Regions from separate parts of the Limimaricola sp. AA108-03 genome, predicted to be linked through region 3. Evidence: riboswitches for the same ligand, from Rfam matches in the RefSeq annotation. Region 3 holds a riboswitch; each other region holds the start of a gene.
The links. A riboswitch is a leader RNA that binds a small molecule or an ion and turns the genes downstream of it on or off. The one in region 3 is predicted to bind cobalamin.
Positions count from the first base shown of each region.

Region 1: another riboswitch for cobalamin. It lies ahead of ACRAQ3_RS20685 (hypothetical protein); the one in region 3 lies ahead of ACRAQ3_RS14255 (CbtB domain-containing protein).
Region 2: another riboswitch for cobalamin. It lies ahead of ACRAQ3_RS15920 (iron chelate uptake ABC transporter family permease subunit); the one in region 3 lies ahead of ACRAQ3_RS14255 (CbtB domain-containing protein).

Region 1 is NZ_CP193762.1:20,488-30,757, forward strand. It holds gene ACRAQ3_RS20650 (zinc metalloprotease HtpX) at 1-269, opposite strand, end outside; gene ACRAQ3_RS20655 (MarR family winged helix-turn-helix transcriptional regulator) at 430-876, shown strand; gene ftsH (ATP-dependent zinc metalloprotease FtsH) at 902-2,737, shown strand; gene ACRAQ3_RS20665 (ATP-dependent Clp protease ATP-binding subunit) at 2,801-5,626, shown strand; gene ACRAQ3_RS20670 (HdeD family acid-resistance protein) at 5,681-6,292, shown strand; gene ACRAQ3_RS20675 (NADH dehydrogenase ubiquinone Fe-S protein 4) at 6,311-6,913, shown strand; gene ACRAQ3_RS20680 (hypothetical protein) at 6,910-8,103, shown strand; cobalamin riboswitch at 8,304-8,522, shown strand; gene ACRAQ3_RS20685 (hypothetical protein) at 8,632-8,910, shown strand; gene ACRAQ3_RS20690 (ABC transporter ATP-binding protein) at 8,907-9,701, shown strand; gene ACRAQ3_RS20695 (ABC transporter substrate-binding protein) at 9,705-10,270, shown strand, end outside.
Region 2 is NZ_CP193756.1:54,819-65,088, forward strand. It holds gene ACRAQ3_RS15885 (helix-turn-helix transcriptional regulator) at 76-681, shown strand; gene ACRAQ3_RS15890 (hypothetical protein) at 867-1,433, shown strand; gene ACRAQ3_RS15895 (IS110 family transposase) at 1,818-2,741, shown strand; gene ACRAQ3_RS15900 (IS110 family transposase) at 2,874-3,797, shown strand; gene ACRAQ3_RS15905 (hypothetical protein) at 4,308-4,541, opposite strand; gene ACRAQ3_RS15910 (hypothetical protein) at 4,581-5,066, opposite strand; gene ACRAQ3_RS15915 (NAD(P)H-dependent oxidoreductase) at 6,557-7,147, opposite strand; cobalamin riboswitch at 7,661-7,878, shown strand; gene ACRAQ3_RS15920 (iron chelate uptake ABC transporter family permease subunit) at 7,839-8,057, shown strand; gene ACRAQ3_RS15925 (iron chelate uptake ABC transporter family permease subunit) at 8,110-8,331, shown strand; gene ACRAQ3_RS15930 (DMT family transporter) at 8,481-9,377, shown strand; gene ACRAQ3_RS15935 (MFS transporter) at 9,542-10,270, shown strand, end outside.
Region 3 is NZ_CP193755.1:2,925,738-2,936,007, forward strand. It holds gene ACRAQ3_RS14250 (chromosome segregation SMC family protein) at 1-1,400, opposite strand, end outside; cobalamin riboswitch at 1,564-1,786, shown strand; gene ACRAQ3_RS14255 (CbtB domain-containing protein) at 1,822-1,992, shown strand; gene ACRAQ3_RS14260 (CbtA family protein) at 2,003-2,680, shown strand; gene ACRAQ3_RS14265 (DUF1636 family protein) at 2,677-3,006, opposite strand; gene cobW (cobalamin biosynthesis protein CobW) at 3,052-4,116, shown strand; gene ACRAQ3_RS14275 (GNAT family N-acetyltransferase) at 4,113-4,565, shown strand; gene ACRAQ3_RS14280 (hypothetical protein) at 4,568-4,750, opposite strand; gene cobN (cobaltochelatase subunit CobN) at 4,829-8,524, shown strand; gene ACRAQ3_RS14290 (nucleotidyltransferase family protein) at 8,521-9,165, shown strand; gene ACRAQ3_RS14295 (CidA/LrgA family protein) at 9,162-9,512, shown strand; gene ACRAQ3_RS14300 (LrgB family protein) at 9,509-10,246, shown strand.

The DNA.
Region 1 (10,270 bases), on a different replicon from region 3:
TCGGCACGGCGGGCGAGCTCGGCGATCATTCCGACACCTTCGGGGAAGGTCCGGCCCGTCAGGCGTCTGGCGCGATAGGCCGAGAGGAGCACGGTCTTTGGAAGGGATGGTGCAAGGAGCAGGCCGATCACCGAACTCCCGACGGTTAGAAGCGTCAGCCCCGGACCCGCAATCGTTGCTACGACCGCCCAAGCTATCAGTCCCATGCCGCCAATCAGCAGCATGGATTGCACCAAGTTACGGGTTTGATGGAGCACGGAAGGCGACATGGCCCGAGTATCGGCCATTGCTTGGCTGAATTCATTACTTCCTCTCGTTCGGCCGAAAGATTTTTCACCCCTTGGCCTTGACAGCGACGCGCAAGCCCCCATCTCACGCACGCATATGATATGCATGCATTATTTATGTAAAGAGAATGGCTGTTAGCAGATGATCCGAAAGAAGGATGATGTGGTCGGCTCACTCCTCCATGACGCTGCGCACTTGTTGCGGCTTCGCATCGACGAAGCACTCCGGCCGTATGACCTGACGCGGGTGAGCTGGATGGCCATCGGCATCATCGAGCAGAACGAGATGCTGACACAGTCTGATCTTGCTGCGAGACTGGAACTGGGCACGGCAGCGACCGGCAAGTTGGTGGACCGCCTCCAGGAACGCGGTCTGGTCGAACGCCATGATGATCCCGAAGACCGCCGTGCGAACCTGTTGGCCGTCACGCCAGGTGCCCGCGATCTGCTCGAACGGCTGAAGTCGGTCGGGGAGGCACTGCGGGAGGAGGTTCTTCAAGACCTTGGCGAAGCAGAGCGCCGGCAGCTTCAGCGCTCTCTTCAGAAGATCAAGACGCGACTGACAGAAAGCCGTTCGCAAGCAGCCTGATCGTTATCGGAGGGAGGGTGAAGCGATGGAGAAGAAAACCGAGTTCAACATCTGGTATTGGGTTCTGGCCTTCATGGCCGTGATCTTTATCCAGAACATCATCGCGGGCACCCGCGATATCGCCCAGATCAGCTACAGCCAGTTCGAGACCTATCTCGAGGAGGGCCGGGTTCAGTCGGTTGCCGTCGGCAAGGACCACATCAGCGGTGTCTTCGACGCGCCCGTGGACGGCCGCAACCAGTTTGTCACAAACATCGTCGACCCCGCTCTTCTCGAACGGATCGACGCGGCCGATGTCGAAATCACCGGTGTGCCGGAAAACACTTGGCTCGGCGCAATACTTTCCTGGGTCGTTCCCGCCTTTGTCTTCTTTGCGCTCTGGATGCTGTTCTTTCGCAAGTTCGCCGAAAAGCAGGGTTTCGGTGGCTTCATGCAAGTCGGCAAGAGCCGCGCCAAGGTCTATATGGAAAAGGAGACCGGCGTCACCTTCGAAGACGTGGCCGGGGTCGACGAGGCCAAGCAGGAGCTCGAGGAAATCGTCGAGTTTCTGCGCAATCCCGAAGAATACGGCAAGCTCGGGGCCCGGGTGCCCAAGGGTATCCTGCTGGTAGGGCCGCCGGGGACGGGCAAGACGCTGCTGGCCCGCGCTGTGGCCGGGCAGGCTGGCGTGACCTTCCTGTCGATCTCGGGTTCGGAATTTGTCGAGATGTTCGTGGGGGTCGGTGCCGCGCGGGTGCGCGACCTGTTCGAGCAGGCCCGCAAGAGCGCTCCGGCGATCATCTTCATCGATGAGCTGGATGCGCTCGGCCGGGCCCGCAACGCCGGCCAGCACATCGGCGGCAACGACGAGCGCGAACAGACCTTGAACCAGCTTCTGACCGAGCTTGACGGTTTCGATCCCTCGACCGGCATCGTGCTTCTGGCCGCAACCAACCGGCCCGAGATCCTCGATCCTGCCCTGCTGCGCGCCGGCCGCTTCGACCGCCAGGTGCTGGTCGACAAGCCGGACAAGAAGGGCCGCGTCGCGATCCTGAACGTGCACATGAAAAAGGTGACGTTGGGCGGGGATGTCGATGCCGAGAAGGTCGCGGCGCTGACACCGGGGTTTTCGGGTGCCGACCTTGCCAACCTGGTGAACGAGGCGGCCCTTCTGGCCACTCGGCGCAAGGCCAACGCGGTGTCGATGGACGACTTCAACAATGCGGTGGAGCGGATCATCGCCGGGCTGGAAAAGAAGAACCGGGTGCTGAACCCGCGCGAGCGCGAGATCGTCGCGCATCACGAAATGGGGCACGCTCTGGTCGCCATGGCCCTGCCCGGGGTCGATCCGGTGCACAAGGTCTCGATCATCCCGCGCGGCATCGGGGCGCTTGGCTACACCATCCAGCGGCCGACCGAAGACCGGTTCCTGATGACCCGCGAGGAGCTCGAGAACAAGATCGCGGTGCTTCTTGGCGGGCGCGCTGCCGAGAAGATCATCTACGATCACCTGTCCACGGGCGCTGCGGATGATCTGGTGAAGGCGACCGACATCGCCCGCGCCATGGTGGCACGCTACGGCATGGACCCGGACCTCGGCCATGTCAGCTATGACACCGACCGTCCCGGCTTCCTCGGCACCGGGGATCAGTCGTCCTGGCTCAACCGGCGCTACAGCGAGGCGACGGCCGAGCGAATGGACGCGGCGGTCAAGGAAGTGATCGAGCGCATCTTCGACGAAACGGTCAGCTTGCTCGAGACCAACCGCACGCTGCTGGAAAGCACATCGAAGAGCTTGCTCGATCGAGAAACCCTGGATGAACCCGGCCTTCAGGCCATCGCGAAACAAGTGAAATCGCCCAAGGCGCCTAAGGCAGCTTGATCCAGAACAAGGAAACCGCGCCGCTCGACGGCAACATGAAGGATGAACAAAGGAGGAAAGCCAATGGCTCATGGCATCTGTGATGTTTGCAAAACCCGCCCGGCGGTGTTCCGCGCTCAAGTCGTGTCGAATGGCGAGCGCCGGACAATGGAGCTGTGCGACGAAGATTACCGCAAGCTTGCCAGACGGCAGGGGCGCACCGCCTCGCCGCTGGAATCCCTCTTCGGCGGACGCTCCCTCTTCGACGAGTTTTTCGGGGACCGCGGGTTTGGTAATGGCCTGCTTGGCGGCCCCGGAGAAACGAGCGGGGAAACCATCCCGATCCGCCCCGCCGGCCGCCGTGGCTCCGGTGGCGGCATCAATCTTGCCGATCGCCTGAGCGGACAGGCCAACAAGCTTCTCCAGGACGCCGCCCAGAAGGCCCACGAATTCGGGCGGAACGAAGTCGATACCGAGCATCTTCTGCTCGCGCTGACCGGGTCGGAGGTGGTGCGGACGCTCCTGAACCAGGTCAAGATCGACGGGGACGATCTGCGTCGGCAGATCGAGAAGGAGGCGAAGAAGGGCGACTCGAGCGATCCCGAGCGCGAGATCGGCGTCAGCCCCCGCGTCAAGGACGCACTGAACCGTGCCTTCGTCGCCTCGAACGAGCTCGGTCACTCCTATGTCGGACCCGAACACCTGCTGATCGGTCTGGCCGAGGAAGGCGAGGGTCTGGCCGCCGACATCCTGCGCCGGCTGGGCCTCACGCCGCAGGCGCTGCGCCAGCAGGTCACCAAGGTGGTCGGCAAGGGTGCCGAAGAAGGCCGCGTGGAGACACCATCCAACACCCCCGACCTGGACGAATTCAGCCGCGACCTGACCAAGCTCGCCCGCGAGGGCAAGCTCGATCCGGTCATTGGTCGGGCCCGCGAGATCGAGACCACGATCGAGGTTCTGGCTCGGCGCAAGAAGAACAACCCCGTGCTGATCGGTGAACCGGGCGTCGGCAAGACCGCGATCATCGAGGGTCTGGCGCAGCGCATCGTCGCCGGCGAGGTCCCCGAGGCGCTGCGCGACAAGCGGCTGGTGGAACTGAACATCAACTCGATGGTCGCCGGATCGAAATATCGCGGCGAGTTCGAGGAGCGTGTCCAGAAGATCCTCAAGGAGATCACCGAGGAGAAAGACAGCCTGATCCTGTTCATCGACGAGCTTCACACCATCGTCGGGGCCGGACAGGGCGGGGGCGAAGGCGGGCTCGACATCGCCAACACCTTCAAGCCGGCGCTGGCGCGAGGCGAGCTGAACCTGATCGGGGCGACGACCCTGAACGAATACCAAAAGCATATCGAGAAAGACGCCGCGCTCGAACGCCGCTTCCAGCCGGTCTATGTCGATGAGCCGACGGTTGCGCAGACCATCATGATCCTGCGCGGGCTGCGCGACACGCTCGAGTCGCACCACAAGGTGACCATCACCGACGAGGCGATCATCGCCGCGGCGGAGCTTGCGGACCGCTACATCACCGGCCGCTTCATGCCCGACAAGGCCATCGACCTGATCGACCAGGCCGCAGCGCGGGTGAAGATCTCCGCCACGGCCCGGCCCGTCGATGTGCAGGAGCTGTCGGCCGAGGTCGAGCAGATCAAGCGTGAGCAGGACTATGCCGCTGCGCGCAAGCAGTTCGACCGCGCGGGTGAGCTGAAACGCGAGCTCGAGGAAAAGCAGGCCGAGCTCGACGAACTCCTGGAGACGTGGAAACGCGACCGCGCTTCGGCCACCGCCGAGGTCCGGAGCGATCACGTGGCGCAGATCGTCAGCAAGATCACCGGCGTTCCGGTGAACGAGCTGACCACCGAGGAGCGCGAGAAACTGCTGAAACTCGAGGACCGGCTGCACGAGCGCGTCATCGGACAGGACGAGGCGATCAGCGCGGTCTCCGATGCCGTGCGGCTCGCCCGTGCTGGGCTGCGGGAGGGCTCCGCACCCACCGCGACCTTCCTGTTCCTCGGCCCCACCGGCGTCGGCAAGACCGAGCTTGCCAAGGCGTTGGCCGAGACGATCTATGGCGACGAGGACGCGATGATCCGCATCGACATGTCCGAATACGGCGAGCGGCACGCCGTTGCGCGGCTGGTGGGCGCCCCGCCGGGCTATGTCGGCTACGACGAGGGCGGCCAGTTGACCGAGCGCGTGCGGCGCCGGCCCTATTCGGTGATCCTGCTCGACGAGATCGAGAAGGCGCATCCGGACGTCTACAACATCCTGCTTCAGGTTTTCGATGATGGCCGCCTGACCGACGGCAAGGGCCGTGTGGTGGACTTCACCAACACTATCATTATCGCGACCTCGAACCTCGGCTCCGACATCATTCAGAAGAACCTGAAGAAGCGGGGCACGAAGGAATTCGACGAGACCAAGCAGAAAGCCGAGCTGATGGAGGTGCTCCGGCACCACTTCCGGCCGGAATTCATCAACCGGATCGACGAGATCATCGTGTTCCACTCGCTGAACCAGTCGGAGATCCGGCAGATCGTCGAGCTGCAACTCAAGCGCGTCGCCCGCACGGCGCTCACGCAGGGCGTGGAGGTGGAGCACGACGAAAGCGTCGTCGATCACTTCGCCGCCGTGGGCTTCCGGCCCGAATTCGGCGCCCGCGAATTGCGCCGTCTCATCCGGTCGGAACTCGAGACGGAACTGGCCCGCGAACTGCTGGGCGGCCGGATCGAGGATGGCGACCGTGTCCGCGTCTCCTGGTCGAGCGACGAACAGAAGATCGTCTTCGACAAACTGGAGCGTCAGGAACCCGAGGCGGATACTCAAGACACCGACGCGAAAGATGATGCGGCAGAGACTGACGCATCAAGTGCAAGTGGCGGCGCGCCCGAGGAGGCGCCCACAAAGTGATGGGAAAACTCCCGGCGGCCCGGGTGCCGCCGGGACCGAAAGGAGGAGAACGCCATGACCGACAAGGTTTTCGATGCAGACACGGTCTGCACTCTGTCGCGCAACTGGTGGGCCTTCGTTCTGCGAGGCATGGTTGCGCTCATCATCGCCGTTTTGGCCTGGCTGATGCCGGCCGAGGCGGTCTTTACCCTGACCCTCGTCTTCGGCGCCTTCGCCTTCGCAGATGGCGTTTTCGGCCTGATCTCGGCGGTGCGGAATATCCGCAAAGGTGAACGCTGGGGATGGCTTGCGGTCAGCGGCGTCCTGGGCATCCTGACCGGCCTCGTGGTGCTGGTGACGCCCTTTGTCGCGACGTTGGTGCTCGCCGTCTTCCTCTGGGCCAGCATCGCCTTCTGGTCGGTGTTCTCGGGCATACTCGAGATCACGACGGCGATCCGGCTGCGCAGGGAGATTGAAGGCGAGATCTGGCTGGGTCTCAGCGGAGCCCTCTCGGTGCTGCTGGGTGTCGTGGTCGTGTGGTTTCTGACCATCCGCCCGACGGAAAGCCTTCTGGCCCTCGGCTGGCTCCTCGGCGTCTATGCCGCAATCTTCGGCGTCGTGATGATCCTGCTGGGACTGAAGTTGCGCGGCCGCGGGCTCAAGGCAGACGCGGGTGCAACCGCGTAAGGGAAAGGAGAGAATGCAATGTTTCGGCTACAACGTCACAACCGCCCGCCATTCCGGCCGAAGATCCCCGGCACCGACCTTCGGTCCGCCGATGTCCCCATGGCGGTCATCTACCGACCGGCCCGATCGGTCAAGCAGCGCGGGCTGCGGCCCCGGCATTGGGTGCTCGAGTTCGAACCGAGCAGGCCGCCGCAGATCGAGCCGCTGATGGGCTGGACCGCAAGTGCGGACGCCTACCGCCCGATCCGCCTGACGTTCCCGGATCGGGACAGCGCCATCGCCCATGCCGAACGGAACGATTGGAAGTATGTCGTCCTCGAGGCACCTGCTATGGACCCCGGCATCGCTCCACAGCGCTATTGGTGGGAACAGGCTCCAGGCAAAAAAGGTCATGACACAGCGGCCACTCGCGGTGTCGAGACCAAGCGTCACCCGACGATTGCATCTGCTCCGGATGGCGGCGATGCATCGGTGGCTTGGAACAGCAACGCTGGCGAGCAGAACGATATTGAGGACCCCGTGCTCGAGGCCTGCCTCGAGTCTTTCCCTGCCTCGGACCCGCCCGCGTGGACCGGCACGACCATCGCTGCCGGCAAACGCGACCCCGCCGGCAGCGGATGAACAACGCCGCGATCATCGCCACGACTGGCCTGGTCGCGGCCATCCTCTTCCATCCGCGTCTTAGCGATTCGAAGGGGTGGCGCGCTACCGTGACACCCCTCGCTTCGATAATCGGCAGCGGGTTTCTCGTGATCGGTCCGATCCTCGATGCCAGCTTCGGGTATCTGGCTCCGATCGCAATGGCGGCGCTTTGCACAGTGGCAATTCTGTTCGGGGCGGCCATCCGCCGTAATATCGCTCGGATTGCGGAGGTCGGAGAGCGCTCCGTGGCGGAACGAGTTCTGGACCGCGCGGCCTCATGGGTTCTGGCGACGGCCTACGCAGTTTCAGTCGCCTACTACCTGAACCTGCTGGGTGCTTTTTCCGTCAGCCTTACGGCGCATGACGATCCGGCCACGGCCCGGATAGTTGCCACTGCCGCGTTGCTCTTCATCGCATTCATAGGTTGGACGCGGGGCTTTTCCGCGCTCGAGGGGCTGGAAAAGATTTCCGTGTCTCTCAAGCTCGCCATCATCGCCGGCCTCCTACTCGGCCTCGGCATCCATTTCGGTGATCGCTTCGCCGCGGGCGATCTAATCTTGAACCCGATCCAAACTACTGGCTGGAACGCGGTGTGGCTGATCTTCGGGCTACTGGTTACGGTCCAAGGCTTCGAAACGTCCCGCTACCTTGGCGAGGACTATGATCCACAGACCCGGATCGCCTCCATGAGCCGCGCGCAGTGGGTCTCCGCCGGCATCTATATGGTCTACATCCTTCTTCTGAGCTTTCTTTTCCCCGCGGGAACGATCCCGCAAAGGGAGACGGCCATCATCTCGCTCATGGAATTGGTTGCGCCAGTGCTTCCGGCACTTCTGGTAAGTGCCGCATTGGCCGCCCAGTTCAGTGCGGCAGTGGCCGACACGGCCGGCTCGGGCGGCCTTCTGCACGAACTCACGGGCGGCAAGATCGCCCCGCGAACCGGCTACGTTCTTCTGGCCGGCATCAGTCTCGTTCTGACATGGTCAGCGAATGTTTTCGAGATCATCACCATCGCCTCTCGGGCTTTCGCTGGATATTACGCGCTGCAAAGCGCGGTAGCGGCGGCCGGCTACTGGATTTCTGGCCGCGTCGCCGGCGCTACAGGCTTCGCAGCACTTGGTGTGCTTGGAGTTCTCATCGCCTTTCTTGGCATGCCATTCGCAGGCTGACAGTCCGTCAGTCAGTGGCAAACAGACATCGCTCCTCCACCGCATTCCGAATTTGGTCAGAGGCTTAGCGGCTTGGGCAAGGACAGCCTAAGCCGAGAACCCGGACCCTCCCGATTGCAGGCATACGCGCTCCTCCAAGATCACCTGCCTTCGATGCCCCCGGCACGTGATTGGACATTGCCTTCGAGGGGAAAAGCGTGCCATCCCTTTGCGGTGATGGTTCCCGTTGGCCCTTGAGGGCGACGCGGGATGAAAAGGGAATACGGTGAGGTGTAGCCAACAGGCGCCGAATCCGTGACTGCCCCCGCAACTGTGAGCGGCGAGCGTTTCCGAGAAGACCACTGGGTTCCACAGCCCGGGAAGGTTCGGAAAAGCGTAGACCCGCAAGTCAGGAGACCTGCCATCGCTGATGTCACTCAACCCGGGCGGGGTGTCCCGGACAGGAGGCCATGATGGCTCGTCGGCAACTGCCGCACCGAAATCGCCGGTCCCTCTGTGCGCAAGCCCCGCGAATGCGCGGAGGGCTGCATGGACCGGACCAGATCGAACACCACCTGCAAAGCGGGCGCGACCTCGCGAGCAAGCTGTTGCTGCGCCCATAGACTGTCGAGACAACTCGGGCGGGCCGTCGACCTCGCTGCCGTGGCCGCCGGTCCCGGCTTCGAGCTGACCGGAACGACGCGGCTCGACGGCTGCGGCCGGCGGGTCGTCTGGCGCGCACGGCGCGGCCGCGTGTCGCTCCGGATTGAACCCGAGGTGGTGTTCCCGCCCCGCGTGACCCACGCCGCTCTGCGGGTTCGGCAATGACCGCCGCGTCCATCTCCGCCAGCGATCTGAGCTGGGGGCCGCGTCATGGGCCGGCGATCCTCAAGGGCGTGAGCTTCGAGCTGGCCGCCGGTCGGACGCTGGGCATCGTCGGCGCCAACGGCGCCGGCAAGTCGACGCTGCTGCGGCTGCTCTACCGGTTTCATCGGCCCCATGGCGGAAAGGTTCATATCGGTGGCGAAGATCTGTGGCGCATGACGCCTCGGGCCGCTGCGCGCCGGGTCGCCGCTGTGCTCCAAGAGCAACCGACGGATTTCGCGCTGAGTGTGCGTGAGATCGCGGGACTGGGACGGGTGCCGCATCGCCGCGGCCTTTCGGGTCCCGGCACACGCGAGGCCGGAATCGTCGAAGCGGCGCTGCACCGGCTCGACCTTGCTGGGCTGGCCGAGCGCCGTCTCGGCACGCTGTCTGGCGGAGAAAAACAGCGCGCGATGGTAGCGCGCGCGCTGGTGCAGGAGCCGCAGGTGCTCATCCTCGACGAGCCCACCAACCATCTCGATATCCGCCACCAGCTTGAGGTGCTGGAGATGCTGCGTGGCCTCGATGTCACCATCGTCACCAGCCTGCACGACCTGAACCTCGCTTTCGATCTTTGCGATGAGGTGCTGGTGCTCTCGCGCGGTCAGATAATCGCGCATGGGACGCCGGATGTCGCACTCGATGCGGCGACCGTGGCCCACGCTTTTTCCGTTACCGCCCGCCGCGAACGCCTCGAACCCTCGGGGCGCACCCGCTTCACCTACTCGCTCGCCGCCTCTGAACGGACCTACTGACCCATGACTTTCCGAATCCTTCCTGTCGCCTTTCTCCTGGCCGCCCCTGCCGCGGCTCAGGCCTTCCCCGTGACCGTGCAGAGCTGCGACCGGGAGATCACCTTCGAAGCCGCGCCGGAGCGCGCGGTGTCGAATGATGTCAACCTGACCGAGATGATGCTGGCGCTCGGACTGCGCGATCACATGGTCGGCTACACCGGTGTCTCCGGATGGAAGACCCTCGACGAGCGGCTGCGCGCCGATGTCGAGACGCTGCCGGAACTATCGCCGCAATATCCTGGCCGCGAGGTGCTGCTGGGGGCAAATGCCGACTTCTACTTTGCCGGCTGGAACTACGGCATGAATGTCGGCGGCGAAGTGACGCCCGACACGCTCGCGCCTTTCGACATCGCGGTCTACGAACTCGCCGAGAGCTGCGCGCATGTGATGGAGAAGCCCAAGGCGAGCTTCGAGGATCTCTATACCGACATTCGCAACCTCGGGACGATTTTTGGCGTCGCGGAGCGGGCCGAGGGGCTGGTAGCCGACTGGCGCGAGGATCTCGCCCGGCAGAAGGACGCTGCCGGGAA
Region 2 (10,270 bases), on a different replicon from region 3:
TTCCGTCGGGTCGCGCTTGTCCTATGATAGATCTCATGGGAAGCGCGGCCATAATGGCCAGGCGACGGTGCGAAAATGATCGGACAATTGTCCACGGATGCGCTCGCGGATCTCGCTCCCGCAGGATTTTTCCTCGGTCTTCATGTGCGGTTCATCTTCCCTACCATTCGCGTGAGCACCCTGCCGAAGTCATGGATCGAGCGGCACACGTGCAAGCCATTCTTTCTTGATGCCCCTGCTTCACGCTGGTCTCTCGAGAACGACGGTGCGATCCGGTGGAGTGCCCTTGCCGACCATGATCCGCTGAAGTCGAGCTCTCTCACGGCGGAGCACGACACGCCCTATGGCGGGGTCGTGGCTTACCATGCCGCCGACGAGTTGAGGTCCTACGGCCTCTTTTTCCGAAAAGATCGGGAATATCTCGATGCCGAACTTGCCCACCTGTTTGAACTCGTCGTGGAGCATCACGACCGCCTCGCCACGCCTCCAGCGGTCCTGACCAAGGCCGAACTTCTTGTGCTAAGATGCATGAAGGAGGGAAAGCGGCTCAAACAGATCTCCTACGACCTTGACGTGAGCCAAAGCGCAGTCAAACAGCGGTTGAAGAACGCCCGCCGAAAGCTGGGCGCGAGGTCAGGGTCTCAAGCTGTCGCCATGGCGGCGAAACTGGGCTTGCTGTAAAGGAGCTTTGGCCTCCAAAGGGTGTGTCTGATCGGGAGAGCGATAACCACGACCGACGGAAACCACTTCAGGTCTGACCAAGGCGTCGCTTCGGCGGGACAATCGAAAATCTTTGCCAAACGCGATGTGCAAGCGCAGACTCGACCCACTACCGCCATCCCGCGGTTGTGTTCGATGGCGATAGCGTGAACCTGGAAGAGGAAGACGCTCCCATGAAACTCTCATCAATGACTGCGGCCGTTGGAACCTGCATGCTGCTTGCGTCAGGCGCCGCCGCACAGAGCGATGACGTCACTGCCGAGGACCTGATGCAGCGCCTCGAGGGCGTCGCGCCCTCCGCGGTGCTTGAGAATGCGACGCTTCTGCACTTCCCTGCGGAAGGCGAGATGATGACGCTTCGCGAAGGCACCAACGGCTGGACCTGCATGTATCCCGGCACCGACCCGATGTGCGCAGATGAGGCGTCGATGTCATTCCTGAATGCCTGGATGAACAAGGAAGACCCCCCGGAGACGCTCGGCTTCGTCTACATGCTGCTCGGTGATGAAGGCGCCAGCAATACCGACCCCTATGCCGAGGGCGAGACGGCGGACAACCAATGGGTCGTCGCCGGGCCGCATGTGATGATCGTCGGCTCACAGGCACAACCGATGCTCGACAGCTATCCGCAGGAGGTTCCGGACGGGGCCAACCAGCCGTGGGTCATGTGGCCGGGAACGCCATATGCCCATCTCATGGTCCCGGTTGAGTGACGCGGGCGGAAAGATAGCAGGAAGGCTTGTGCAAGGGCGTCCTGCCATCAACTAGCTCTCGGCGGTCACGGCAAAGCTGAGGACTGCTGGGATGCAGATACGGCTGGCCAATCGCATCGGCAGGCGTAGCCTCCGCATGGCATTGATGATGTTACCGCCCCCCCCTGTCTGTTGCGAATGGAGTAGAGTGGCGGTGCGGAAGGGAGCCCGTCCCCCCCTGTCTGTTGCGAATGGAGTAGAATGGCGGTGCGGAAGGGAGCCCGTCCCCCCCCAGGGTCGAGAGCCCGTGTGGGAGCAAGGGTCCCTTCCGCGTCGCGATCAACCTGAACAGTTGCTTGGGACGGCTGACTCCGATCCCGCATGACATGGACAGGAGCTTTTACCATGCCACAGACCGTCATCGGCTGCGACCTTGCCCGCGGCTGGATCGATACGCACGCCCTGCCGACCAAGGTGGTGGTGAGGATCGATAACAATCCGAACAGCATTACCCGCTGGACCGCGTCCTTGCCTGCAAACTCTCTAGTCGTCTTCGAGGCCACCAGCGGCTGCGACACTCTTTTGATCAAGGCACTCTGCGACCGGGGCCTTCGCTTCGCACGGGTCAATCCGCGCCAAGCCCGAGAGTTCGCCCGCGCGACGGGCGTGTTGGCCAAAACGGATCGGGTCGATGCGCGCATACTGGCTGATATGGGGCGCCTCTTGCCTCTCGAGGTTACCGCGCCGCCTCATCCGGATCGGGCCCGACTTTCTGATTTCCTTCGTCGCCGCAGGCAGTTGGTCGAAATGCGGAAAGCCGAAAAGGTGCGTCGCCACAGCGCCGGCCAGCCAGCAATCCTGCGCGAGATCGAGACGATGATCGCGCTGCTCGACCGCCGCATTGTCATCATGGATCGCAAGATTGCGGCTCTGATCGGAGACAGCCCCGAACTTACCGAGCATGCGGAGTTGCTTCGCGCCGTGCCTGGGATTGGACCGACGGTGCTGGCAACGCTTCTCGGCGAACTGCCCGAACTCGGCAAGCTCTGTCGGCGTCGGATCGCCTCTCTCGCCGGGCTCGCTCCACATGCCCGCGAGAGCGGCACATGGCGCGGCACACGACGTATATGGGGAGGACGACGCAAAGTCCGCGAGGCTCTCTACATCGCGGCCTTGAGCGCGTCCCGCCGCGTGCCGCTCTTGATTGCCATGCGAGATCGAATGAAGGCTGCCGGCAAAGCCCCCAAAACAGTTCTCATTGCCGTTGCCCGTCAGCTCCTCGTCATCCTCAACGCCATGATCCGAAACAAACAGCCCATTCGCCTCTAAGAAACGACACAGTTGCCCCCAGGGTAGAGAGCCCGTGTGGGAGCAAGGGCCCCTTCCGCGTCGCGATTAACCTGAACAGTTGCTTGGGACGGCTGACTCCGATCCCGCATGACATGGACAGGAGCTTTTACCATGCCACAGACCGTCATCGGCTGCGACCTTGCCCGCGGCTGGATCGATACGCATGCCCTGCCGACCAAGGTGGCCGTGAGGGTCAATAACAATCCGGACAGCATTGCCCGCTGGGCCGCGTCCTTGCCTGCGAACTCTCTGGTCGTCTTCGAGGCCACCAGCGGTTGCGACACTCTTCTGATCAAGGCGCTCTGCGACCGGGGCCTTCGCTTCGCACGGGTCAATCCGCGGCAAGCCCGGGAGTTCGCCCGCGCGACAGGCGTGTTGGCCAAAACGGATCGGGTCGATGCGCGCATACTGGCTGATATGGGTCGTCTCCTGCCTCTCGAGGTTACCGCGCCGCCTCATCCGGACCGGGCCCGCCTTTCCGATTTCCTTCGGCGCCGCAGGCAGTTGGTCGAAATGCGGAAAGCCGAAAAGGTGCGTCGCCACAGCGCCGGCCAGCCAGCAATCCTGCGCGAGATCGAAACAATGATCGCGCTGCTCGACCGCCGCATTGTCACCATGGATTGCAAGATCGCCGCTCTGATCGATGACAGCCCCGAACTTATCGAGCATGCGAAGTTGCTTCGCGCCGTGCCCGGGATCGGACCGACGGTGCTGGCGACGCTTCTCGGCGAACTGCCCGAACTTGGCACGCTCTGCCGGCGTCGGATCGCCTCTCTCGCCGGGCTCGCTCCACATGCCCGCGAGAGCGGCACATGGCGCGGCACGCGACGCATATGGGGAGGACGGCGCAAGGTCCGCGAAGCTCTCTACATCGCGGCCTTGAGCGCTTCCCGCCGCGTGCCGCTCTTGATTGCCATGCGAGATCGAATGAAGGCTGCCGGCAAAGCCCCCAAAACAGTCCTCATTGCCGTTGCCCGTCAGCTCCTCGTCATCCTCAACGCCATGATCCGGAACAAACAGCCCATTCGCCTTTGAGTAACTACACAGTTGCCCGACGGCATCGGTCTGCCAAGGTGGATTTGTAAAAGTCCACATCGGAGGGCGGCCCCATCATCAACGCCGTCCTGCACATGAAAAAAGGACATGAATGAGGGGGGGCTTTTCCTGGGTAATGCCTGTCAGGCCTAAGCCTTCCTATTATGGTCAAGGGAACTCAACCTTGAACACCCGGATATGCCGTCCTAAGAAATTTGTGGGAATCGAAGTTTCACTGGCCTTGGCAAGAAAAGCTGCGCTTCCCGGTTCTGGAGCGGAAGCGCAGCCTTCTTGGAATGACACATCGTGGGCAGTGACCCAAAAAACGCAGCAGCGGCGAGAAAGTTCCGGCGGCCATGACCCATTTCCCGTGGCCGGAGAAAGCCACTCGAACCGGAGCGGATACAATTCGTCTATGCTCGAACGAGGAGGATCTGGCCACCCGACATTCAACGGTCGACCAGCTTACGAGAAAGCCCGAGCCGGTTGCAGCTCCGCGTCAGGTAGCAGTCATTCGGTAACGGCAGGATCGACCGTCTCTACCTCCGCTTCATTCTCGGTTTCCTCGATAAGGGCGGGGTCTGCTGTTTCGAGGCCTGCCTCTTCCGGATCGAACAGCCCGAAGAGCCAGCCCAGCAGTAACAGTCCGAGAAGTGCGGCGAGCGCGATACCGATCCACTTGCCCATGCTGTTGGCCTTATTGCCACCGGCGTTCGTTACCTTGGGATCGCGATAATCAGCCATGTTGATGTTCCTTTCTATGTCATCAACGCTCTCAGAGCGTCAGTCGCGTCGCTCGTTCAGCCGAGCGCTCCGCCTGTAGGAACGGGTGTAAGGGTCTGCATGATCAGGATCGCGTTGCGCGATCCGATCCTCGTCGATCCTGCGGCCCGTTGGATCGCTGTGAGGATAGAGCTCCGCCGTGTGGAACTCTGCTGACCGCTGATCAAGATCATAGGCCTCCGATTCCGGTCGCCGCATGATTTCCTGCACACGTTCGATCTGACCTTGATCGACTTCCGCGGATACCACGTAATCTCCGTTGCGGACGCTCTGCTGGTATGTTCTCAGGTCTTCATCCGGCAAATGCAGGTCGTATAGCTGGTCGAAGTAACGGTGATCTCCACGCGCATCCCCTGTGAGAACCCTATTGTCAGTATCGGGGATGACATGAATGTAGCCAGGCGAAATACCAAGGCTTTTCAGCTCTTGGCGCACGAGATCGGCAGTAGCATAGGTGCGATAGATAGCCGTGACATTCCTGTGCATTTTTCAGCCCTCCATAATGCCACTACAAGGCAGAAGCTCCTTGCGGAGTTCCACTGCCTTGATGCTCGGAGGCCGTCCTCGGTCGCTGAACTGGCCCCCGTTTCGACCGGACCCTCAGACGTAACCATGAAGACTTAGGCATATGCCTGAGCATGTGTTTATTTCTGACTACGAGATCATCACCGGCGCCGGTCGCAGGCGCCGCTGGAGACTTCTCTCCGACGCCGTGAACGCCGAGACCTCTTAGCCTGGCTCGTGCCTTGGCAACATTCGAATGTTGGCGAGCAGAAGTCCAGATGCACGAGCAAGTCCGGTCAGCGAGTATCCGACGCTTGCTGATCACCGACGCAATGGCGGTGGTTCCCAGGTGCAACTTGCAACCACCCGCAGAGAGCTCTCGGCCAAGCCGCATTCTCATTCTGGCCCGCAAGTCGAGAATGCTAGTGGCGATTGCCCCTCTGAGCAAGAAAGCCCGGATGCTCTACGCCATGACGGCAAAAAGCGATGAGCTTTGAGGGTTACTGCTTCTGCCGGAGTGGCGGCGGGTAGGGCGCTCGCTCGAAAACAGCTGGAGAAGCTGCTGTATGAAAACGATCGGACATTGCCCGTCGTCAGATACCCTGCGCTCCCTCGCCGCCGGTTTCTCTCCTGACTTTCTGTTTGTGGCTCCGCTCCGGACCGGTGCGCTCGATCTCCGGCATCTTTGCCTTGGTGCCTTGAACGTTTTGCGGATGCGGGAGGAAGGCAGGTCACTGTTGTCGCCCAGCCGGGCGGTAGGAAGCCTTGGAAGAGGCGATGAGAGAGCGTTTCGGAACCGGACGGGCGACCTTTCCTAGGAAGGGGTCTCGAGTGCGCCGGCGGCTGCGTGACCTCCATGTATTCCTACGGGCAATTGCAAGCGGACGCCCTCTTGCCGTTGGCGGAATTTGCCCTTGGCCTCGGCTTGACAGTGACCAGCCTGGTTCAGGCGAGGGGTGTCGGCATGGGGGCAGGGGTCAGCCTCGCTCCAGGTGTTGACGGCACGTATTGAATTCCGCAAGGGAACTATTAAGGGGCCGGAAACGATGATAGCTGCTCCCGGATGACATGAAGCTCCTTCGGTAGGGAAGCCCATGAAGTGCAGAACCTATAAGAGCAACATCATTCCGATGCCGATGCGGCCCTTTGTTCTCCTCTCGTGGGCCTTGATCGTCGGGGGCACGGCGATGATGGTCCTCGCTGGAGTTCCCGTGATCATCATCGCCACAGCGCTGCTTTTGTTCATCTGGTGGTGGAGGCTGAGTTGAAGCCGTCCCAGCGTATCGGGTCGGGCAAGCCATGCAGCTCCCTCTGCATTCAGGCAAGGATCGACGGACCGCGCCCGCGCCCCGAAGCAGTATAAACCATCAAGGCGTTTGTGCTGGCTCGCCTTGGCGGCGCCCTGCGCCTTTACAGGGGAGCGTAGTAACCATGTGGGACGGGCCAGCACATCCTGCTTCAGGGCGCGCTCCTCACTGCATCAGCTTCTCGGCGTATTTCACTAGTCGCTGCGCTTGGAACGCCACAGACTTCTTGCCTGTCTCGTCCAGCGGACCGGGCGTGCAGGAATAGCCATAGGGGTTGCCGCCGTCCTCGAACTTGATCGGGTCCGAATAACCTGGTGGCACGATCACGGCCCCCCAGTGCATGGCAGTGACGTAAATCGATTGGATCGTCGTCTCCTGTCCGCCATGGGGGTTCTGTGCGGATGTGGTCGCGGTCACGGCCTTGTTTGCCAGTGCGCCCGATTGCCACAATGGCCCCAACGTGTCGACGAATGCCCGGAACTGGCTGGCGGGGACACCGAAGCGCGTTGGTACGGAGATGAAGTAGCCGTCGGCCCATTCCATGTCGTCTAGCGATGCTTCGGGAATGTCTTTCATCCGCTTGAGTTGCTCGCGCCAAGCATCTTGGCCGTTCACCACCTCGGCCGGGGCCGTCTCTCGGCAACGGCGCATGCGCACTTCGGCGCCAGCAGCTTCCGCTGCCCCGGCCGCTTCAAGCGCGACACCGTGGTTGGTGCCGTAGGTGGAATAGAACAAGACGGTAATCTTGGTGGGCATCTCGGTATCTCCGGTTGCAGGATCTCCCGCCGAACGGTTCGCAAGACAAAAGGATCCGGTTCTTGCATAGATCCGTCACCCTAGGAGAAACGGCAAAGAGGGATGTTGTGCGAGCGGCCCAAGAGCTCATGCGACATAAATCGCGCGGTGTGCCCTCTCGCCCGCCTTGCCAACCGCCGTGCGTCGGGTAAGCTTCTTCCTGTTCCATGCCGGAATTGCCCCGGCCTCTCCTCTGATCCGCAAGGGGAGGGGCCGGCCCCCTCCTTGGGCATTCGTGTGCAGGGCCGTCAGCGGGCTATGGGTAGGTCGTCGACCTGTCCCATTCGGAGAACGGCCGTCGTGGAGCGGCTTACCCCTCCAACGATTGATGGCCTGAATACCACCCGCCTTACAGTCTTTGAGGCTGGCCGCCCGACACAGCATTGGCAGGCACCGATGCGCAGAACTTACAAAGTCCCCCGTTAAAACAGATATTACGTGCAGATCATGCCATGCTCTTCGCGGGCGCAGCATGGCATCTCGTCCCACGATGGTTTTCGAAGGCGACGCGGGGTGACACGGGAATACGGTGTCGTGGAGCCAGCAGGTGCCGACTCCGTGACTGCCCCCGCAACTATGAGCGGCGAGCGATACCGAGGATACCACTGGGTGTCATGGCCCCGGAATGGTCGTCATGGCCTAAGCCAATGCGATGATTTTCCTTGGCGATCCGCGCGCTTCGCATACCGCACTGTTCTGGATGCTGGGTGGTCTCGGCTTGGCGCAATGGTCGCACCTGGTGTTCCCCGCCCTCGTGTTCTCCCTCTGCGGACCATGGCTATGGCTCAGGGCACAGGATCTTGACGCAATGACGATCGGTGACGAAACCGCCGCAACGCTCGGTATTCCGGTTGCAAGGTTCAGGCTCTAGGTTTTCAGCGTGGGTGCGTTGCTGACCGGCGTGATGGTCGCTTTTTCCGGGGGTGATCGGCTTTGTCGGGCTGATGGTCCCCCATCTCGCGCGCATGATGGTCGGCGGCGGCAACACCCGGGTGCTGCCGCTGTCGGCGCTGCTCGGCGCGTTGGTACTGATCTGGGGCGATCTTGTTGCCCGCATCCTGAGGGCGCCGCAGGAACTGCCGGTTGGCGTGGTCACCGGCTTCGTGGGCGGGCTGTTTATCGTCTGGCTGCTGGGGCGGCGATAGGCGAGCGATCGTTGTTCACTGACTGTGAGCGCTGTTGAACGGTGATGACGGCCCTGTCCCCAGTGCACGTGCTTGCAGAGCTGGGAAAGCCCGTCGCCCTGCGCTAGTGAAGCGCGAGGACCCACGCTGCGGTTGAGGAGCACGCGAAGATGACCCCCAGCATCGCCCGGCCATCGGGCACCGCGCCGCTCTATGCCGCCCTGTGGATGATGGGCGCGGTGACGGCCTTCACCTCGATGGCGATTGCGGGCCGGGCCGTGTCGATCGAGCTCGACACCTTCGAGATCATGGCGTGGCGGTCGCTGATCGGCATGGCGATCGTTGCCATTGTCCTGAGCCTCGGGCGCCGCTGGCACGAGGTGACGCCGCGCCGCCCCGGCCTGCATCTGGCGCGCAACATTGCCCATTTCGGCGCCCAGAACCTGTGGTTCTATGCGCTGGCCTCGCTGCCCTTGGCGCAGGTCTTCGCCTTCGAGTTCACCGCACCGCTCTGGGTGCTGGTGCTGTCGCCGCTGCTTCTGGGCGAAAAGCTGACGCGGCCGCGCGCCATCGCGGCGATCCTCGGCTTCCTCGGGATCGTGATGGTCGCGCGTCCCGGCGCCGCCCCGCTCAGCCCCGCGCTTCTGGCCGCGGCGGGCTGCGCCCTGGGATTTGCCTTGACCTACATGCTGACCCGGCGCCTTACGACGGAGGCCCCGGTGGCCTGCATCCTGTGGTGGATGACCGTAAGCCAGACGGTGCTCGGCTTTGCCTGCGCCGGGTTCGACGGCGACATCGCCGCCCCCTCGCAGGCGGCCCTGCCCTGGATCGGCGTGATTGCCGCGGCCGGGCTGGGCGCGCATTTCTGCATCGCCAACGCGCTGCGTCTTGCGCCCGCGACCTTGGTGATGCCGTTCGACTTCCTTCGCCTGCCGGTCATCGCGGTGGTCGGGCTGGTGCTCTACGACGAACCCATCGGGCTCCTGATGCTGATCGGCGTCACGCTGATCCTCGGCGGCAACTACCTGAACATCCGGGCCGAGGCGCGGCGGCCCGAGGCGGCCTGAGCTTGTGGCCCCCTCACCCTGCCGTGGAAGACGGCCGTCAAACGACACACACGCCCCTCTTGGGAGGCGAGCCCAACCTGACCTGTTGCAACTCCTGCCCCTTGCGGTCGCCGGTGCCGCGCATATGGTCACCCGGCTTAAAGGGTTCGGATGGAGGCGACGTCATGACAGCTGCGGCTCGTTCTGGAACCTACCTGGCGGTTCTGTCCGTTCTCGGGATCACGCATCTCCTCAACGACCTGATGCAGTCGCTGATCCCGGCCGTCTACCCGATCCTGAAAGCCTCCTACGCGCTGGACTTCGCCCAGATCGGGATGATCACCCTGACCTTTCAGGTCGCCGGCGCCCTGCTACAGCCGGTCGTGGGAATGGTCACGGACCGGCGCCCGGCGCCCTATTCGCCCGTCGCGGGTATGATGTTCACCCTCACGGGACTGATCAGCCTCGCCTTCGCGGCGAGCTACGCGATGATCCTGATGTCGGTGGCACTCATCGGCATCGGGTCCTCCATCTTCCACCCCGAAGCAACCCGAACCGCGCGCTATGCGGCCGGCGGCCGGCAGGGGTTGGCGCAAGGCATCTTTCAGGTCGGCGGGCAGACCGGTGGCGCTCTCGGCCCCGTGCTGGCTGCCTTCATCGTTGTCCCATGGGGGCAACCAAGCCTCGCCTGGTTCGCCCTGGCAGCTCTGACCGCGATGATCCTGCTGACGTGGATCGGCCGTCAACAGGCCCGGATCAGCGCCGCATTCGCCCAGCTTCGTGCCCAGATCAAGAAAGGCTCCGACGCGCCCCAGCATTCGCGTTCGACCGTTGCGGTCGGCCTCGTCGTCCTGACGCTGCTGATGTTCATCAAAAACGCCTATGGGGAGAGCTTCCGGTCCTTCTACACGTTC
Region 3 (10,270 bases):
TCCGTCTCGGCCCGGGCCAGATCGGCCTCGGCGGCCTCGGCCGCGACCTTCGCCTGCATCTCGGCCTCGACGGCCGCAGCCAGCACGGTTTCGGCCTGTGACGCGGCGGTGCCTGCGGCGTCGAGCTGGGCCTTCGCCTGCGTCGCCGCCTCGGCGCTCTTGGCGATGCGGGCCCGGGCCTCCGCCACCAGCCGCTGCGCCGATTGATGCCGCGCCGCGAGCCGGGCGGTGTCCTCGGTGCGCTGGCCTTGGGCGTGCTCTGCCTCGGACAGGATCTCGCCCGCCTCGCGGGCCACCGCCTCGACCTGCGCCAGCCGCGCCTCGTGCCCCTGCCCGGCCTGTGCCAGCTCCGCCGCCTCGGCCTCGAGCGCGCGCATCGTCTCGCCCGCGTCGCGGTCGAGCACGCTTTCGCGCTCCATGTCGCGGTCAAGCTGTTCGATCCGCGCACCAAGGGCCCGGATCGCCCCCCGCGCCCGCTTTTCCTGATCGAGCAGCCGATCCCGCTCGGCCTCCTGGCGGTTCAGCACGGCAGCGGCGATCGTCGCCTCCTCGCGCAGGGGCGGCAACGCGGCCTCGGCGGCGGCGCGCGCCTCGACCGCGCGGGCAGCGAGCCCGTCGGCCCGGGCCGCGGCCTGCGCCATCTCGCGCAGTTCTTCCTCAGCGGCGCGGCGCATCGTTTCGGAGGCGTTCCAGCGCAGCCACAACAGCAGGCCCTCGGCCGCGCGCAGCGCCGTGCCGATCTCGCGGTAGCGCGCCGCCGTGCGGGCCTGCCGCGCCAGCGTCGCGAGCTGCGCCGCCTGGCTTTCGACCACGTCGTCGACGCGGGACAGGTTCTGCTCGGCCCCGCGCAGCTTCAGCTCGGCCTCGTGGCGGCGCTGGTACAGGCCGGAGATGCCCGCCGCCTCTTCGAGGATGCGGCGACGCGCGGTCGGCTTGGCGTTGATCAGCTCAGAGATCTGGCCCTGCCGCACGAGGGCGGGCGATTGCGAGCCGGTCGAGGCGTCGGCGAAGAGCATCTGCACGTCGCGGGCGCGGACTTCCTTGCCGTTGAGCCGGTAGGCCGAACCGAGATCGCGGGTGATGCGGCGCACGATCTCCAGCGTGTCGGAATCGTTGAAGGCGGCGGGCGCGAGCCGTTCGCCATTGTCGATGGAGAGCGTCACCTCGGCGTGGTTGCGCGCGGGACGGGTCGCGGCGCCAGCGAAGATCACGTCCTCCATGCCGCCGCCGCGCATCGCGGTGGGGCGGTTCTCGCCCATCACCCAGCGCAGCGCCTCCAGCAGGTTCGACTTGCCGCAGCCATTGGGCCCGACCACGCCGGTCAGCCCGTCATCGATCACCAGATCGGTCGGGTCGACGAAGCTCTTGAAGCCGTTCAGCCGCAGCCGGGAGAATCGCATGAAAGCCGCCCTCGTTCGCGCTCGTGGTCGCGCGCCTATGCGGGAAAGGGGGGCGCGAAGTCAACGCGCGCGGCCCTTTGCGCGCGGGGTTCCGCCGCGTTTCGCCCGCAACGGCCGAGCCGTTCGACCAAGGCTTGGCGCTTGACGCGGGGCGGTGCGACAGCGCAGAACGAAGGTGCAAGGTTCCCCGATGCGACGCGAAGCGCCCGAGGGGAGGAAATCGGGAATGCGGAAGGGGCCGATCCAGTCAGGAGGCCCCCGGCCGCAGCCGCCCCCGCGACTGTAAGCGGTGAGCGCCCCTTCGAAGCCACTGGGAGAGATCCCGGGAAGGTGGAGGGATGCCACGACCCGCGAGCCAGGAGACCGGCCCTGCACGATGAAACCCAGGACCCCGTCGGGTGGACGGGACAGGAGAACTGACATGACGACCAAGACCATCGCTTCCTCGGGCGCGCTTTCCGAGATCGCCACCATCGCCTTCGCCGCCGTGTTCGGCCTCGGGCTGATCTTCGCCGCGGGCTTCAGCCACGCCGGCGGCATGCATGACGTGGCCCATGATTCGCGCCACGCCACCGGCTTTCCCTGCCACTGATCGCACGATCATGCTGAAACAGATCGGGGCCAGCGCATTGTTCGCCGGCCTGGCCGCAGGCGTGTTCGCCGCACTCCTGCAGCTGTGGTTCGTCGTGCCCCTCCTGATGGAAGCCGAGCTCTACGAGTCCGGCGCGCGGGCGCATTTCACGGATGGGCATATCGGCTCGGATGCCGGGGCGCCGCCGCTGGGCGACGCCATGGGGCGCCATATGGGCACGCTCGCCATCAACATTATCGGCTGGATCGGCTTCGGCTTCGTGCTGGCGGCGGGCTTCGCGCTCGCGGCCCGGCGCGGCGTCGAGGTGGATGCGCGGCGCGGGCTGTTGTGGGGGCTCGGCGGGTTCGTGGCGCTGTCGCTGGCGCCGGCCTTCGGGCTGCCGCCGGAACTGCCGGGCACCTTTGCCGCCGAGATCGGCGAGCGCCAGACCTGGTGGGCCTTTTGCGTGATCGCGACCGCGCTGGGCCTCGCGCTGATGGCCTTCGGTCGCGGCCCCGCCTGGCTCGCTGGCGGGGTGGCGCTGATCGCCGTGCCGCATCTGATCGGCGCGCCGCATCTCGACCGCTACTTCGGCAGCGCCGCACCGGAGCTGGCTGCCATGTTCTCGGCGCGCGCGCTCGGGGTCTCGGCCGCTGCCTGGGCGTTCCTCGGTCTCGCTGCCGGCTGGATCTGGTCGCGCGAGGCCTAGCCCGGAATGCGCCCCACCAGCCGGTGCCTGAGCCCGCCCAGCGGCCGCGCATCGGTGATGTCGCCGCCGGGCGCCTCGGCATAGAGATCGGCAAGAACACGGATCTCGGCCGCTTGCGTGGCCGGGTCCACCCCGGAGAAGAGATAGGCCGTCTTGCCCGCCCCCCGGATCGACAGGGCTACGGGCGAATGGCACAGATTGAGACAATCGACGAGGCGCAGCACGCAGCCCTCGCGCAGACCCTCGGCCACCGCCTCGGCCAGCGCCGCGCCACGTGGCGCCTGCCCCGGCGCAGCGCAGGTCGCGCAGATCGTGATGCAGTCCATTTCCACCCCCGGTGCTTTGGCACCGACCAGTAACGGATGACCCCGATGCCCGCAAAGATCCCCGCCACCGTCGTCACCGGCTTTCTCGGCGCCGGAAAGACCACGCTGATCCGTCACCTGCTCGAGAACGCGCGCGGAAAGCGCATCGCGCTCGTGATCAACGAATTCGGCGATCTCGGCGTCGATGGTGGCATCCTCAAGGGCTGCGGCATCGAGAGCTGCCGCGACGAGGACGTGGTCGAGCTGTCGAATGGCTGCATCTGCTGCACCGTGGCGGACGACTTCATCCCGACCATGGAAAAGCTCCTCGACCGCGACGAGCCGGTCGACCACATCGTGATCGAAACCTCCGGCCTCGCGCTGCCGCAGCCGCTGATCCGCGCCTTCAACTGGCCCGGCATCTCGACCCGCGTGACCGTCGACGGCGTCGTCACCGTGGTCGACGGCAAGGCGGTGGCCGAGGGCCGCTTTGCCCACGACATCGCCGCGATCGACGCCCAGCGCGCCGCCGATGACGGGCTCGACCACGAGACGCCGCTGTCGGAGCTGTTCGAGGACCAGATCGCCGCCGCCGACATGATCGTCGTCAACAAGACCGACCTCCTGGGCGCGGAGGAAGCCGAGGCGCTGGCCGCGAAGCTCAAATCCGAGGCCCGCACCGGCGTGCAGGTGGTGCGCGCGGCGATGGGCGCGCTGCCCGTCGAGGTGCTGCTCGGACAGGGGGCCGCGGCCGAGGCCGACATGGAGGCGCGCCACGAGGTGCATCACCACCATGATCACGACGACGAGCACGACGATCACCACGACGCCGCGCACCATCACGGCCATGACGAGTTCGAGAGCTTCGTGGTGACGCGGCCCGAGGTAACCGATCCGAAGGCCTTTGCCGCGCAGGTCGCCGAGGTGATCCGCGCGCATGACATCCTGCGGCTCAAGGGTTTCGTCGCGGTGACGGGCAAGCCGATGCGGCTGACGCTGCAGGCGGTGGGTCCGCGCGTCGACACCCATTTCGACCGTCCCTTCGGTGCCGACCCCCGCGAGACCCGGCTGGTGGTGATCGGCGAGGCAGGGCTCGACCGCGCGGCGATCGAGGCCGCGCTGGCGGCGTGAGCGTCACCGTGAAACGGGCGCGCGCGACCGATCCCGGTCCGCGCGCGCTGGTCGAGGCGAGCCAGGCGCTGATGCGCTCTCTCTACCCGCCCGAGGAAAACCACTTCCTGCCGATCGAGGCGCTCGACGCCGCCGATATCCGCTTCTTCGCGGCCTACGAGGACGACGCGCCGCTGGGCTGCGGCGCGCTTCACGTGAAACCGGGCTATGGCGAGCTGAAATCGGTCTTCGTGGCCGAGGCGGCGCGTAGTCGCGGCGTGGGCGCCTTGCTCCTCGACCGGCTGGAGCGGACGGCCCGCGACGAGGCGCTGCCGCTTATCCGGCTGGAGACGGGCGACAAGCTGGCCGCCGCCCATCGTCTCTATGCAAGGCACGGCTTCGCCGTGCGGGGCCCGTTCGGCGATTACGCTGAGAACGGGTCGAGCGTCTTCATGGAGAAGCGGCTGTGACTTCAGCCCTTGGGCTCGGGCGCCTTCCCGGCGGCCTTCTTAGCCGCTTCCTTCATGCGCTTGAGCAGGTCGGCCTTGTCGTCGCGCTTGTCATAGGGGGTCTTCTCGGTACCGCGCTCGTTGTGCTCGCGGTGCTTGGGCGCGTTGCGGCCCTGACGAGGCCCGCCCGACTTGCTGTAATCCATCATCCGCTCCTGTAACTGGGGGGTGCCGTTCCCTGCCCCAACGCGCGGGGCTTCGCAAGCGTTCACGAAAGGGCCGCCATGCATCTTCTCGCCGCCACGCCGGGCACCGTCTCCGACGGCACCGAGGCCGTCGATCTCGGCCAGACGCCCGGCGACCTCGTCGTCATCTCCGCCGCCGACACCGAGCTCGCCGCGCTGAGCGCGGCGCGGGCCTCGATGCCCGACGCGCCCGATCTGCGGCTGGCGAGCCTGATGCATCTGCAGCATCCGATGTCGGTGGACCTGCATCTCGACGACTGCGCGACGAGATCGCGCCTCGTCGTGGCGCGCGTGCTCGGCGGCGCAGGCTACTGGAAATACGGGCTGGTGCAATACGCCGCGCGGCTGGCCGAGGCGGGCGTGCCCTTCGCCGCCCTGCCCGGCGACGACAAGCCCGACCCCGAGCTGCGCGAGCTGTCAACCGTGAAACCTGCGGATTACGACGCGCTGTGGTCCTACCTCGTCGAGGGCGGCCCCGAGAATGCGACCGCATTCCTCGCCCATGCGAAGCACATGCTCGACGGCACCGAGCCGCCACAGGCCGCCCGCCCGCTGCTGCGCGCCGGTCTCTACTGGCCCGGCCTCGGCATCGCCGATCTCGACCGGCTGCGCGAGGCCTGGGCCGAAAATGCCCCGGTGGTGCCGGTCGTATTCTACCGGGCGCTGCTGCAAGGCGCGCAGCTGGCGCCGATCGACCGGCTGGTGCGGGCCCTGCTGCGGGCCGGGCTGAACCCGATGCCGGTCTTCGTGGCCTCGCTCAAGGACCCGGTCTCGCGCGACACGCTGACCGGGCTGATGGAGGCCGCGCCGCCTTCGATGATCCTCAACGCCACCTCCTTCGCGACCGGAGGCGCGAGCGCGGGCGACGCCTCGGCCCCCAACCCGCTCGCCACCCCGGCGGCCAACGAGGCCCCGGTATTCCAGATCGTGCTCTCGGCCAGCAGCGAGGAGGTCTGGGAAGAAGGGCTGACCGGTCTCTCGGCGCGCGACATCGCGATGAACGTGGCGCTGCCGGAGGTCGACGGACGGATCCTGAGTCGAGCCATCGGCTTCAAGGGCGAGGCTTTCTTCGACGAGGCGACCCAATGCCGCGTCGCCACCTACCAGCCCCGCGCGGACCGGATCACCTTCGTGGCCGCGCTGGCAGCAGCCTGGGCAAGGCTGCGCGCCACGCCCGCCTGCGATCGCAAGGTGGCGCTGGTGCTGGCCAACTACCCCAACAAGGACGGACGGCTGGCCAACGGCGTCGGCCTCGACACCCCCGCCGCCACGGTGCACGCGCTGCGGCTGATGCAGGGGGCGGGCTATGCCGTCGAGGACGCGCCCGAGGACGCGCAGGCGCTGATGGACCGGCTGATGGCGGGCCCGACCAACTGGCTGACGGACCGCGCGACGCGCGAGGGGGGCGAGGTGCTGCCGCTCGAAGAGTACGAGCGCCATTTCGCGGAACTCCCCTGGGCCGCCAAGCAGCAGATCCTCGACCGTTGGGGGCCGCCGGGCGACGATCCTTTCATCTTTCCCCAAATACGCAATTCCGACGGCGGGCCCGGGCGCGGCTTCGCCCTGTCGCTGCACCGGTTCGGCAATGCGGTGGTCGGGCTGCAGCCCGCGCGGGGCTACAACATCGACCCGACCGAGACCTACCACTCGCCCGATCTCGTCCCGCCCCACCACTACCTCGCCTTCCATTTCTGGCTGCGCCATCACTGGGGCGCGGATGCGGTGGTGCATATGGGCAAGCACGGCAATCTCGAATGGCTGCCGGGCAAGGCGGTGGCGTTGTCGGAGACCTGCTGGCCCGAGATCGCGCTCGGCGCGACCCCGCACCTCTACCCGTTCATCGTTAACGATCCCGGCGAGGGCACGCAGGCCAAGCGGCGCGCGCAGGCGGTGGTGATCGATCACCTGACCCCGCCTCTGACCCGCGCCGAAAGCTACGGTCCCTTGCGCGATCTCGAAGCGCTGGTGGACGAATATTACGAGGCCGCGGGCGTCGATCCGCGCCGCATCACCCATCTGCGCCGCGAGATTCTGAGCCTCGCCGAGACCACCGGTCTGGCCTCGGATGCCGGGTTCTCGGGACAGGCCGACACCGATCTCGCCAAGCTCGACGCGTGGCTGTGCGAGCTGAAGGAGGCGCAGATCCGCGACGGGCTGCACGTGTTCGGGCAAAGCCCCGAGGGACGGCAGGAACGCGACCTCGCCATCGCCTTGGCAAGGGTACCGCGCGGCACGGGCGCGGCCTCGATCCTGCGCGCGCTGGCCGATGATCTATGCTTGGGCTTCGACCCGCTCGACTGCGACATGACGGCAAGCTGGACTGGCCCGCGCCCCGACGCGCTCTCGGGCGAGGGCAAGTGGCGCAGCGCGGGCGACACGGTGGAGCGGCTGGAGGAGCTGTGCCAGCGCCTGCTCGACGGCAAGGCCCCTGCCCCCGGCCCCGCCTCCGCCGCCGTGCTGGGAGAGATCGAGACGAAGCTCCGCCCCGCCATCGCCGCCTGCGGCCCGGCTGAAGGCGCTGGCCTGCTCACCGGTCTCGATGGCCGCGCCGTGGCGCCCGGCCCGTCGGGCGCGCCGACGCGCGGGCGGCCCGACGTGTTGCCGACGGGGCGCAACTTCTTCTCCGTCGACGCGCGCGCAGTTCCGACGCCCACGGCTTGGGCGCTGGGCTGGAAATCGGCGAACCTGCTGATCGAAAAGCACCTGCAGGACCATGGCGACTGGCCGCGCAGCATGCTGGTCACCGCTTGGGGCACCGCCAACATGCGCACGGGCGGCGACGACATCGCGCAGGCGCTGGCCCTGATGGGCGTGAAGCCCACATGGGACAGCGCCAATCGCCGCGTCACCGGTTTCGAGGTGCTTCCCGAGGGCGTGCTGGGACGGCCCCGCGTCGACGTGACCTTGCGCATCTCGGGCTTCTTCCGCGACGCCTTCCCGCAGCTGGTGGCCCTGGTCGACAGCGCGTCCCGCGCCGTGCAGGCGCTCGACGAGCCCGAGGAGACCAACCCGGCCGCGGCGCGGGTGCGCGCGGGCGAGAGCGCGGCGCGGGTCTATGGCTCGAAGCCCGGCGCTTACGGGGCCGGCCTTCAGGCCCTGATCGACGAGCGGATCTGGTCGGAGCGCGCCGATCTCGGCGCCGCCTATCTCGATTGGGGCGGCTATGCCTATGGCGCGGGACAGGAGGGCGCGGCCGACCGCGACGGGTTCGCCGCAAGGCTCGGACAGGTCGAGGCCATCGTGCAGAACCAGGACAACCGCGAGCACGACATCCTCGATTCGGACGATTACTACCAGTTCGAGGGCGGCGCGGCGGCGGCCGTCGCGAGCCTTCAGGGCCGCGAGCGTCCGATCTATCACAACGACCATTCGCGTCCCGAGCGCCCGGTCATCCGCAGCCTCGACGAAGAGATCGCCCGCGTCGTGCGAAGCCGCGTGGTGAACCCGAAATGGATCGATGGCGTGAAGCGCCACGGCTACAAGGGCGCCTTCGAGATCGCGGCGACGGTCGACTACCTCTTCGCCTTCGCCGCCACCACGCGCGCGGTGAAGAACCACCATTTCGACCTCGTCGAAGAGGCGGTGCTAGCCGACGAGGACACGCGCGACTTCATCGCCGAGCACAACCCGCCAGCGCTCAGGGAGATCGCCGAGCGGCTGCAGGAGGCGATCGACCGAGGGCTGTGGCAGCCGCGCTCGAACTCGGCCCGCGCCCGGATCGAGGCGCTGCGGTGAGCGAGGCGCTTGAGGAACGACTGGTCGGGATCATCCGCGCCACGCCGGAGCTCATGGCCGCCTTCCGTGCGGCTCGCGCGCTCGACCTGCCCGATTGGTGGGTCGTCTCTGGCGCGCTCTACGGCGCGGTGTGGAATGCGCTCACCGGGCGGCCGGCGCTGCACGGGGTCAAGGATATCGACCTGTTCTATTTCGACCCCGACACGAGCTGGGCGGCCGAGGACCGCGTGATCCGCCGCGCCGCGGCGTTCTTCGCCCCCGCGCCGCCGGTCGAGATCCGCAACCAGGCGCGGGTGCCGCTGTGGTACCGCGAACGGTTCGGCCATGCCTGTCCGGATTACGCGTCGAGCCGCGAAGGGATCGACCACTTCGTGACGCGCACGCATTGCGTCGGCATGCGGCTGCGCCCCGATGACGGCTTCGACATCTATGCGCCCCATGGCCTCGAAAACGTCTTCGCGATGCGGGTCGTGCCGAACCCGATCCTGCCGAACCGCGCGACGCACGAGGCCAAGGCGACACGGCAGAAGGCATGCTGGCCCGAGCTGACGATCGAGCCATGGCCGGAGACCCCGCAAGCTCGATATCCCGCATCCCCGCTCCAGACCGAGAGCCGCCCAAGCCGCCCGGAGGCCACATGATCGTCAATCTCGTCGTCCTGCTTGCCTGCCAACTCGCGGGCGAGATCGCGGCAAGGGGCCTCGGCCTGCCCGTGCCCGGCCCGGTGATCGGCATGGCGCTGCTCTTCGCGGCGCTGATCCTGCGCCCCGCTCTGGCCGAGCGGATCGCCCCGACGACCTCGGCGCTGCTCGCGCATCTGTCGCTGCTGTTCGTGCCGGCCGGTGTCGGCGTGGTCGGGCATCTCGACACGCTGGGCCGCGACGGCGTGGCGCTGATCGCGGCGCTGCTGCTCTCAACCGTCGCGGCGATCCTCGCAGGCGTCTACGTGTTCCTCGCCGTGGCGCGGCTCAGCGGGGCCTCGGAATGACCCCTGCCGATCCCGCCGAAATCTGGACCTATCTGCGCCAGGACCCGCTGTTGTGGCTGACCGCGACGCTGGTGGCCTATGGCTTGGGCGATCTGGCGTTCCGTCGCGCCGGGCGCAGGCCGCTGGTGAACCCGGTGCTGGTCGCGGTGGCGCTGCTGGCGCTGCTGCTGCGCGTCACCGGCACGCCCTATCAAAGTTATTTCGAGGGCGCGCAGTTCGTGCATTTCATGCTCGGCCCTGCAACTGTCGCACTGGCCGTGCCCCTTTATGCCAATCTCAGGCTCATCCGCTCGGCCCTCTGGCCGATGCTGGCAGCGCTGGCGGCGGGTTCGGTCACCGCGCTGGTCACGGCGGTGGCCATCGGCGCGGCCTTCGGGCTCAGGGGCGAGACGCTGTTGTCGCTGGCGCCGAAATCGGTGACCGCACCCGTGGCGCTCGGCGTGTCCGAGACGATCGGCGGCGCGCCGAACCTGACGGCGGTACTGGTGATCATCACCGGCATCACCGGTGCCGTCGTCGCGACGCCGCTCTTGAACCTGTTCCGGATCCGCGACTGGCGCGCGCGCGGCCTCGCCGTGGGCGTGGCGGCGCATGGCATCGGCACCGCGCGGGCGTTCCAGGTCAACGAGACGGCGGGCGCCTTCGCGGGCATAGGCATGGGGCTGAACGCGCTGCTGACGGCGTTGATCGCGCCGCTGCTCGCGCCCTGGCTGGTCGTCTGGCTGACCGGCTGACGGGTTGCGGAGCGACCGGCTCTG